DNA from 3 places in the Bradyrhizobium sp. Ash2021 genome. Region 3 is predicted to be linked to each of the others. Evidence: predicted binding sites of a transcription regulator. Region 3 holds the regulator's gene; each other region holds the start of a gene.
The links. Region 3 encodes PhoB, which activates phosphate uptake and scavenging genes when phosphate is short. Its sites were predicted from a motif close to TGTCATNNANCTGTCAT; they were not measured.

Region 1: a site for PhoB is predicted at 1,789-1,805, ahead of NL528_RS07510 (DUF2278 family protein). Genes of this name have one in related genera too.
Region 2: a site for PhoB is predicted at 1,716-1,732, ahead of NL528_RS19945 (DUF47 domain-containing protein). Genes of this name have one in related genera too.

The regions. Positions count from the first base shown of each region.
Region 1 covers NZ_CP100604.1:1,565,663-1,568,937, reverse strand. The annotation lists gene NL528_RS07525 (MATE family efflux transporter) at 1-2, shown strand, start outside; gene NL528_RS07520 (DUF2147 domain-containing protein) at 71-514, shown strand; gene NL528_RS07515 (DUF3095 domain-containing protein) at 525-1,673, opposite strand; gene NL528_RS07510 (DUF2278 family protein) at 1,860-2,522, shown strand; gene htpG (molecular chaperone HtpG) at 2,538-3,275, opposite strand, start outside.
Region 2 covers NZ_CP100604.1:4,216,326-4,219,600, forward strand. The annotation lists gene NL528_RS19935 (branched-chain amino acid ABC transporter permease) at 1-649, shown strand, start outside; gene NL528_RS19940 (branched-chain amino acid ABC transporter permease) at 651-1,619, shown strand; gene NL528_RS19945 (DUF47 domain-containing protein) at 1,773-2,417, shown strand; gene NL528_RS19950 (anion permease) at 2,429-3,275, shown strand, end outside.
Region 3 covers NZ_CP100604.1:910,673-913,947, forward strand. The annotation lists gene pstB (phosphate ABC transporter ATP-binding protein PstB) at 1-737, shown strand, start outside; gene phoU (phosphate signaling complex protein PhoU) at 749-1,465, shown strand; gene phoB (phosphate regulon transcriptional regulator PhoB) at 1,526-2,227, shown strand; gene NL528_RS04245 (GcrA family cell cycle regulator) at 2,285-2,794, opposite strand; gene NL528_RS04250 (aspartate aminotransferase family protein) at 3,274-3,275, shown strand, end outside.

The DNA of each region.
Region 1 (3,275 bases), 650 kb from region 3:
AGCCCCAGTTTGTTTGGCATTGCACAAATTCCATTTGTTGCTATTCAGGCCTGCTTCTCGAGGATGACTGATGGCCTGCAGATTCGCATTTTTCGTTGCAATGTTACTGGCGTTGCCGGGCGCATTGCCCGCGCGCGCGCAGACTGCCGGCGATCCGTCCGGCCTCTGGCTGACGCAAGCCGGCGATGCCAAAGTGCGCGTCAACAAATGCGGCGCCGGGATTTGCGGCGTCGTGGTCTGGCTGCGCGAGCCGACCGATCCCGCCACCGGCAAACCTCAGGTCGATGACAAGAACCCCAATCCGGCCCTGAGGCAGCGCCCGATGATCGGGCTTCCGCTGTTCGGCGGCATGCGCGCCACCGCGCCCGGCAAATGGTCCGGCCAGATCTACAACGCCGACGACGGCAGCACTTATGCCAGCAACGTCTCGGTGACGGGTCAGGACACGCTCAGGGTCGAAGGCTGCGTCGGCGCACTGTGCGGCGGCGAAAACTGGACGCGGGCGGGACGCTAAGACCGGATTCTCAAGCAGGCGTCGCCTTCAGCGCGGTCGCCGCCGAGGCATAGCCGCCGCGCGCGCCGTCGATGAAGTGGATGTGGTCGCTGCGCATCACCGACGGCGTGAAGCAGGTCATCATCGCGGCGTCCTGCCGGTGCAGGCCATAGCGCACGATCCCGCTTGAGGCTGCCGCCACCAGAATCTGCGTCAGCGCACGCTCGAGTTCCGGCGTGCAGTCGAGGATCATCCGCAACCCGTCGTCATATTTGCGGAAGTCGGAATTCTCCACCACCTGCTGCACGTAGGTTTTCGGCACGAAGTTGCCGACCTTGATGCCGAAGCGCATGACGACATAGGCCCACAGGGTAACGGCAAGCACCACGCCGCGGCGCTTCAATAGCGAGCCGCCTCGCGCAGCACGCGCCTCGTATTCCACACCCTGCGGCGGCCATCGCAGCGGCGGACCGCCCGGCGGCACCGGACGTCCCGCGTCGGGGCTGCGCTCGGAGAGCGCGATGACGTCCTCGATCACCTTGCGGAAGGCGCGCGGATCGGCGCCTTGCGCCGGCACCACCAGCACCGAGAGGATGAGACCACGCGCGGAAGGAATTTCCTCGAACCGGCACGAAAGCCCGCTGAGATCGGGCTGCGTGCCCGGAGACGCGGGCTGAACCGCGAACTCGCCGCGCTTCATCGCCGCATCTGCCCAGCCAAGACCGCCGCCGGAAAACATCGCATAGGACAGATTGGGCGATGGTCCGAACCGGGCGACGCGGACATCCAACCCGTTTGCCCGGACCGCCGCGACCGGCACCAGCGCCACCCGCATCACGAGGTCGAGACTTTCTTCGACCCAGGTCGCGGTCGCCGCCAGCGCCTCGCGCGCGCGTTCGAGATCGCCGGGCGACACCGCAAAGCTCGCGCCATCGCCGCCGAACACGAAGGGAAATTCGCGGCCGTCAAGCGCATTGGTGACGGCGGCGATGACGGAGGCGCCGGCCATGTTGACCGCCTTGTAGCGCTGCGCCGCGATCGCCTTGGTCGATTCCACGATGTCGGCGACGCCGATGCTCCAGTCGTCCGGCAACGGCGAATACAGCGCCGGGTCCATCAGGCTGCCAAAGCCGCGAAAGACCGGAATGCCGCCGTAGAAGGTGTCGCTGCCGTCGGTCATCGTGATCCAGACTTATCCCGTGCTCGAAGCCGTGTAGCAGATACGGCCGGATTTGGCATTCGGTTCGCACGGCGGCCGGATGAAATCCGAACTCCCGCGCCGCAACTGTGTCCTACTTCACCAACCCGTCACATCCTGGGTTGTATTTATATTCCCGACAATCAGGCAATCGGAAGGAGTGCCGCCATGACCCTTGCCTATGGATACGTCAAGACCAAGGTGACTTCGGAGCCAATCATGCAGCCGTCGCGTCACGGGCACGAAACCCAGTATCACCTGCACTGCAATCTGCAGGTCGATGGCGCCACCTGGGACGTCGCCGTCAATGTCGGCACCAACGACGCCGACGATCTGCTCAAATACAAGCTCGCGTTCGATTTCCGCCACCCGCTGATCCAGACGCTGGAGGCCGCCGCTGCCGGCTCGCACGATCTGACCGGCCAGGCCGCACTTCCCGCGCTCGACTTCCTGCGCAGCGACCTGCTTGCCAATACCGGCAAATGGCGCGACAGCGACGTGATGGACGGTTCCGACACCGCCGAACCCGCGGGCTCGCTGAAGCGCCTGCTGTCGAAAGCGCATCAGGAAAATCTCGACGTCTATATCTTCGGCCGCTTTTACAGCGAAGGCGACGGCCTGCACGACGTCCACCTCAATCAGGGATCGACCCAGAGCTTCATCCATCGCCCGGGCAATGATTCCAACGACCACAACGACGTCTGGCAGGACGGCGCGGTGCTGGTCAATGTCGGCAATCCGGAGTGGGCGGCGTACTTCTCCGCGTTCAACCAGCAGCTGGTGCCGACCGACGACCTCGGCAATCCCCTGCCGGGTGGTGCTACGATTTGAAGTCGCTCGCCTGCCCTATCCCTTCGCCAGCCCGCGCAGCACCAGCTGATTGAGCCGGCCCGCGAACGCCGCCGGGTCGTCCGGCAAATCGCCGTCGAGGATTTGCGCCTGCTCCAGCAGCAGCAACGACAGATCCGCGGCCGCGTCCTTTGCGCCGGAAATCGCCGCGACCAGCGGATGGCGCATGTTGATCTCGAGGATTGGCTTTGTGACCGAGCCTTTGTTCTGCTGCGCCAGCAGCCGCTCCAGCATGCGATCGCGCCCGTCACCGCCGGCGACCAGACATGACGCGCTCGACGTCAACCGCTGCGATGCCCGCACGTCGGAGACGCGATCGCCGAGCGTATCCTTGATGACGGCGATGGTCGCGGCCTCGTCGGCGGCGGAGTCCTCCTTCTTGTCGTCGGCCTTCTCCTCGAGCAGCGGGATCAGGCCGAAATCGACATCGCCCTGGCTCAGCGACTTCAGCGGCTTGCCGCCGAAATCCAGCGGCGCCGAGGTCCAGAACGCGTCGACCGGATCAGTCAGCAGCAGCACCTCGATGCCGCGCGCTCTGGCGGATTCCAGCTTCGGGTTCGACTTCAGCCGCTCGATGCTGTCGCCGGTAAGATAATAGATCTCGGTCTGGTTCGGCTTCAGGTCCTCGACATATTGCTTGATCGAACGCTTTTCGCCCGAGGTCGTGGTGAAGCGCGACAGCGCCAGCAATTTCTCGCGCCGCTCGTAATCCTCCCAGAGGCCTTCCTTGATGAC
Region 2 (3,275 bases), 3.3 Mb from region 3:
GCGAACCATGCTGCAATGGCTGGCCGGCCTCGATCATCTCTACGGCTTGCTGCTGACATTCGGGCTGGCGCTGATCATTCAGGGCGTGTTCCAGAATTATTTCGGCTCATCCGGTCTGCCCTATGCGATCCCCGACTATCCAACGATCGGAGGATTTCACGGATTGCAGGGCGGCATGAATCTCGGCTTCATGTTCCTGCCGATCTATCGCGGCTGGGTGGTGATCTTCTCGCTCGTGGTCTGCATCGGGACCTGGTACCTGATCGAGCGCACCCGGCTCGGCGCCTATCTGCGCGCCGCCACCGAAAACCCGACGCTGGTGCGCGCCTTCGGCATCAACGTGCCCCGGATGATCACGCTGACCTACGGGCTCGGCGTCGGGCTCGCCGCGCTCGCCGGCGTGTTGTCGGCGCCGATCAACCAGGTCCGGCCGCTGATGGGCGAAAATTTGATCATCGTGGTGTTCGCGGTGGTGGTGATCGGCGGGATGGGCTCGATCATGGGATCGATCGTGACCGGCTTTGCGCTCGGCGTGATCGAGGGACTGACGAAATATTTCTATCCCGAGGCTTCCAACACCGTGGTCTTCGTGTTCATGGTCCTGGTGTTGCTGGTGAAGCCAACGGGACTGACCGGACGGGCGGCCTGACATGACAGCGATGACCGACGATACGATTCGGGTTCCTCCGCGTGCGATGCGCGACGAGATCATCGCGTTCTGCGCGATGGCGGGGCTGCTGGCGATCGTGCCTTTGACCGGAATCTATCCGTTCTTTGTGATGCAGGCGCTGTGCTTTGCGCTATTGGCCTGCGCCTTCAATCTCCTGATCGGCTATGGCGGACTGTTGTCGTTCGGCCACGCGATGTTCTTGGGGACGGCGGGCTACGTCACGGCCCATGCCCTGAAAGTCTGGGCGGTGCCGCCCGAGATCGGTATTCTCGCCGGTACCGGCGCCGCGGCCGCGCTCGCCGTGATCACCGGCCTTGTCGCTATTCGCCGGCAGGGGATCTACTTCGCGATGATCACGCTGGCGTTGTCGCAGCTGTTGTTTTTCGTGTACGTGCAGACGCCGTTCACCCATGGCGAGGACGGCATCCAGGGCGTTCCGCAGGGCTACCTGTTCGGAATTTTCAACCTCGCCAACTCGACGATCCTCTATTACGTCGTCCTAGCCGGATTCCTGTTTGGATTTCTGGTGATTTTCCGCACCATCAACTCGCCGTTCGGCGAAGTGCTGAAGGCGGTTCGTGAGAACGAGCCGCGCGCGATATCGCTGGGCTACAAGACCGAACAGTACAAGCTGCTCGCCTATATCCTGTCGGGAACGCTGGCGGGATTGGCCGGCTCGCTGAAGGTGTTTGTGGCGCAAAACGCGTCGTTGACCGACGTTGAAGTGGCGATGTCCGGGCAGATCGTGCTGATGACGCTGGTGGGTGGTCTCGGAACCGTATTCGGTCCGGTGGTCGGCGCCTTCGTGATCATCGCCATGCAGCAATATCTGGCCGGCTTCGGCCAGTGGGTGACGGTGATCCAGGGCTGTATTTTCGTCGCCTGCGTGCTGACGTTCCGCCGCGGCGTGATCGGCGAAATCGCGCATTATTTCCGGCGGTCGCTCTAAAGCGGCCGATTTCCGGAACCGTTTTACGGCCCCACAAAGCGGTGGATGACCGGTTTCAGGGGGCCTGCCGTGGCGCGCTTTCCCTGCGAATGGTCTATGACAGTTTTGTGACGGGTCGTCGGATGCGGCCATTACGGAACGATGGACAAGCCCATGCTGCGCTGGTTTCGTGCCTTTTTGCCCAAAGAGGAACGCTTTTTCGACCTGTTTGCCCGGCATGCCCAGACATGCGTGCAGGGCGCGCAGGCGTTGCAGGAGATGCTGCGCGGCGGCGACGAAACGCCGGTGTTCTGCCAGCGCGTCAATCAGTTCGAAAACGACGCCGACAACATCACCCGCGAAGTGCTGACCGCGGTCCGCCGCACCTTCATCACCCCGTTCGATCGCGGCGACATCAAGAACCTGATCACGGCGATGGATGACGCCATCGACCAGATGCAGCAGACCGCGAAAGCGGTGGTGCTGTTCGAGGTGCGCACGTTCGAGCCGCCGATGCGCGAAATGGGGACGCTGCTGGTCGAGTGCGCCAATCTGGTCGGGCGCGCGCTGCCGCTGTTATCGGCGATCGGCGACAACGTCGCGATGCTGACGGCGATCACCGAGGAACTGACCAAGCTCGAAGGCCGGGTCGATGACCTCCACGACATCGGACTGAAGGAACTGTTCCTCAAGCATCGCAACGCCAACACGATGGATTTCATCGTCGGCGCCGAGATCTACGACCATCTGGAGAAAGTCGCCGACCGCTTCGACGACGTTGCCAACGAGATCAATTCGATCGTGATCGAACAGGTATAGGGCAGGGACGAGTGGACGCCGCGCTTGGTCTTCCCGTTCTGGTCGCATTGATCGCGGTCGCGCTGCTGTTCGATTTCCTCAACGGGCTGCACGACGCCGCCAATTCGATCGCCACGATCGTGTCGACCCGGGTGCTGCGTCCGCAATACGCCGTGATCTGGGCGGCCTTCTTCAACTTCGTGGCGTTCGCGGTGTTCGGGCTTAACGTCGCCAATACCATCGGCACCGGCATCATCGAACCGAGCGTGGTCGACGCCACCGTGATCTTCGCGGCCCTGGTCGGCGCCATCGTCTGGAACCTGATCACCTGGGCGCTGGGGATACCGTCGTCCAGTTCGCATGCGCTGATCGGCGGGCTGGTGGGTGGCGGTATGGCCAAGGCGGGATTGTCCGCCGCGGTTTGGAGCGGCCTCAGCAAGACGCTGCTCGCGATCGTGCTGTCGCCGCTGGTCGGATTTTTGCTGGCGCTGGTGCTGGTCGCGATCGTGTCGTGGCTGTCGGTACGCTCGACGCCGTTCGCGGTCGACCGCGCCTTCCGCATCCTGCAATTCGTCTCGGCCTCATTGTATTCGCTCGGCCATGGCGGCAACGACGCGCAGAAGACCATGGGCATCATCGCGGTGCTGCTCTACTCGCAAGGCCACCTCGGCAACCACTTTGAGATCCCGTTCTGGGTGGTCCTGGCGTGCCAGGCCGCGATGGCGCTGGGTACGCTGATGGGCGGCTGGCGGATCGTCCGCACCATGGGACTGCGGATCACGCGGCTGACGCCGATGCAGGGGTTTTGCGCCGAAACCGGGGGCGCGATCACTCTGTTCCTGGCGACCTTTCTTGGGGTTCCGGTTTCCACCACGCACA
Region 3 (3,275 bases):
CGCGGGGCCTGAATTTTTACTACGGCGAGCACCACGCGCTGAAGAACATCAACCTTGCGCTCGGCACCCACCGCGTCACCGCCTTCATCGGGCCGTCCGGCTGCGGCAAATCGACCCTGCTGCGGATCTTCAACCGGATGTACGATCTCTATCCCGGCCAGCGTGCGACCGGTCAATTGATGCTCGACCAGACCAACATCCTCGACCCCAAGCTCGATCTCAACCTGCTGCGGGCCCGGGTCGGCATGGTGTTCCAGAAGCCGACGCCGTTTCCGATGACGATCTATGAGAACATCGCCTTCGGTATCCGCCTCTATGAGAAGATCTCCAAATCCGAGATGGACGGCCGGGTCGAAAAGGCGTTGCGTGGCGGCGCGCTGTGGAATGAGGTCAAGGACAAGCTGAACGCCTCGGGCCTATCGCTCTCCGGCGGCCAGCAGCAGCGGCTGTGCATCGCCCGCACCGTGGCGGTGCGGCCCGAGGTGATCCTGTTCGACGAGCCCTGCTCGGCGCTGGACCCGATCTCGACCGCCAAGGTGGAGGAATTGATCCAGGAACTGGCGGAGGACTACACCATCGCCATCGTTACCCATAATATGCAGCAGGCGGCGCGCGTCTCGGACAAGACCGCCTTCATGTACCTTGGTGAGTTGATCGAGTTCGACGACACCAACAAGATTTTCACCTCGCCGAGCGATCGACGCACCCAAGACTACATCACCGGCCGGTTCGGTTGAGGAGATAACACATGGCTTCTGAACATACCGCCAAGGCGTTCGACAGCGATCTGCAGGAATTGACCCGGCTGGTCGCCGAGATGGGCGGCCTCACCGAACGCATGATCACCGAATCCGTCGATGCGCTGGTGCGCCGCGATATCGCGCTCGGCAAGCGCGTGGTCGCCGCCGATGCCGAAATCGACAATCTGCAGCACATGATCGAGGAGCGCGCGGTGCTGACGATCGCGCGGCGCCAGCCGATGGCGATCGATCTGCGCGAAATCGTCGGCGCGATGCGGGTGGCCACCGATCTGGAGCGGATCGGCGACCTCGCCAAGAACATGGGCAAGCGGGTCGCGGCGCTGGAGAACGATTTTCATCCGCTGAAACTGATCCGCGGCCTCGAGCACATGACCGACCTGGTGCAGTCGCAGGTCAAGTCGGTGCTCGATGCCTATGCGGCGCACGACCTGCCGGCGGCGATGGCGGTGTGGAAGGGCGACGAGGAAGTCGACGCCATCTGCACCTCGCTGTTCCGCGAGCTCCTGACCTACATGATGGAAGATCCGCGCAACATCTCGTTCTGTATTCACCTGATGTTCTGCGCCAAGAACATCGAACGGATCGGCGACCACGCCACCAATATCGCCGAAACCGTGTTCTACATGATCGAGGGCCAGCAGATCATGGACAAGCGTCCGAAGGGCGACATGACGACGTTCGCCACGACGGTACCCGGGAACTAGAGACGTAGCGTTTCGCGTGAAGAAAACGCGGCAAAATAAGACGAAGAGAGGCTTACACTGATGAGCGCCCGCATTCTGGTGGTCGAAGACGAGGAAGCGCTGACGACGCTGCTGCGCTACAACCTCGATGCCGAAGGCTACGACGTCGAAACCGTCGGCCGTGGTGACGACGCCGACACACGGCTGAAGGAGCGCGTGCCCGATCTGATCGTGCTCGACTGGATGCTGCCGGGACTGTCCGGCATCGAGCTGTGCCGCCGCCTGCGCGCGCGGCCCGAGACCAAGCAGCTGCCGATCATCATGCTGACCGCGCGCGGTGAGGAAAGCGAGCGGGTGCGGGGGTTGGCGACCGGCGCCGACGATTACATCGTAAAACCCTTTTCGGTGCCGGAACTGCTGGCGCGTGTGAAAGGCCTGTTGCGGCGGGCGAGCCCGGAGCGGCTCGCCACCGTGCTGACCTATGGCGACATCGAACTCGATCGCGAGAAGCGCCGGGTCGCGCGCTCGGGCCGTCCGATCGATCTCGGCCCGACCGAGTATCGCCTGCTGGAGTTCTTCCTGGAGCATCCCGGCCGTGTCTTCAGCCGCGAGCAGCTGCTCGATAGCGTCTGGGGCCGCGACATCTATATCGACGAGCGCACCGTCGACGTGCATATCGGCCGCCTGCGCAAACTGCTCAACCCCGGCCGCGAGCAGGACCCGATCCGCACCGTCCGCGGCGCCGGCTACGCGCTGGACGATCGATTTGCGAAGGTGGAGTGAAAACACTCCACTGTCGTCCCCGCCTTCGCGGGGACGACACCGGAGAGTGCGCGTGCCTTACCTGGTCGGCTTCGGCGCCGGGCGGCGGCGATCGGAAGCCGGCTGATAGGCGACGCGCGAGTGGTGCGCGCAATAGGGCAGGCTGGCGAGCGCCTTGCCGCCGCAGAAGAAGAAGTCGTTGCTCGAGGGATCGCCGATCGGCCAGTGGCAGGTGGCCTCGTTGAGCTCGAGCAGCGACAGCCGCTGGCTCATCGGCACCACATTGTCGTAGGTGACCGGATCGGGCTCCATCTCCACGTCAAAGGCATGGGCCAGCGCGGTGTTGCCGCGCGACACCGGCCGCGAAACCCGCATCATCTGCTGGGCTGGGCGGGCCTTGCGCTGCCGCGGGGCGGCCGAGGAGGGGCTCTTGGCGCGGCCGGAAAGCCCCAGCCGGTGCACTTTGCCGATCACCGCATTTCGCGTCACATTTCCGAGTTCCGCGGCGATCTGGCTGGCCGAAAGGCCGGACTCCCAAAGTTTTTTCAGTTGCTCGACGCGATCGTCGGACCAGGTCAATACTGTCATCGCATTCTTCCCTTCGCGTCGCGCCGGCCAATCTGGGGCAGCGCTGGCGATGCCAATCGTCTCAAATATCCCTGCGGGCAGAATCCCTTAGCCCTCGCCGGGCGCAGAAAGCGCGCCCGAGCGTGTACGCAGAACACCGGACTTCAGAGGATCAGATCCGCCGCACGAGATGTCGTACCCGACGGCTCAGACGCTACAATATGGCGGGACTCTGGCGCAAGAGTCCCCGTCGGTGCGTCCACATGTTCCCACACTTAAGCATTGCAATCGTGTTTTTCCACCGCCCCGGAATGTTACGGATTGCGCTTTTCTTGCAGTGCAGGAAGGCACGTCTCGTGGCGTGTTGACAGTTACCGCCGCCAGCATAGAATGTTTGCCACGTGCCGCCCGAAAAAGGCGGCACGTTTTGTTTTCGGAAGACGGGCTGCTGCCGCGCCCCGGCAGGCATCGTGACTGTCTCATAACCATCAGTGATTGCCAT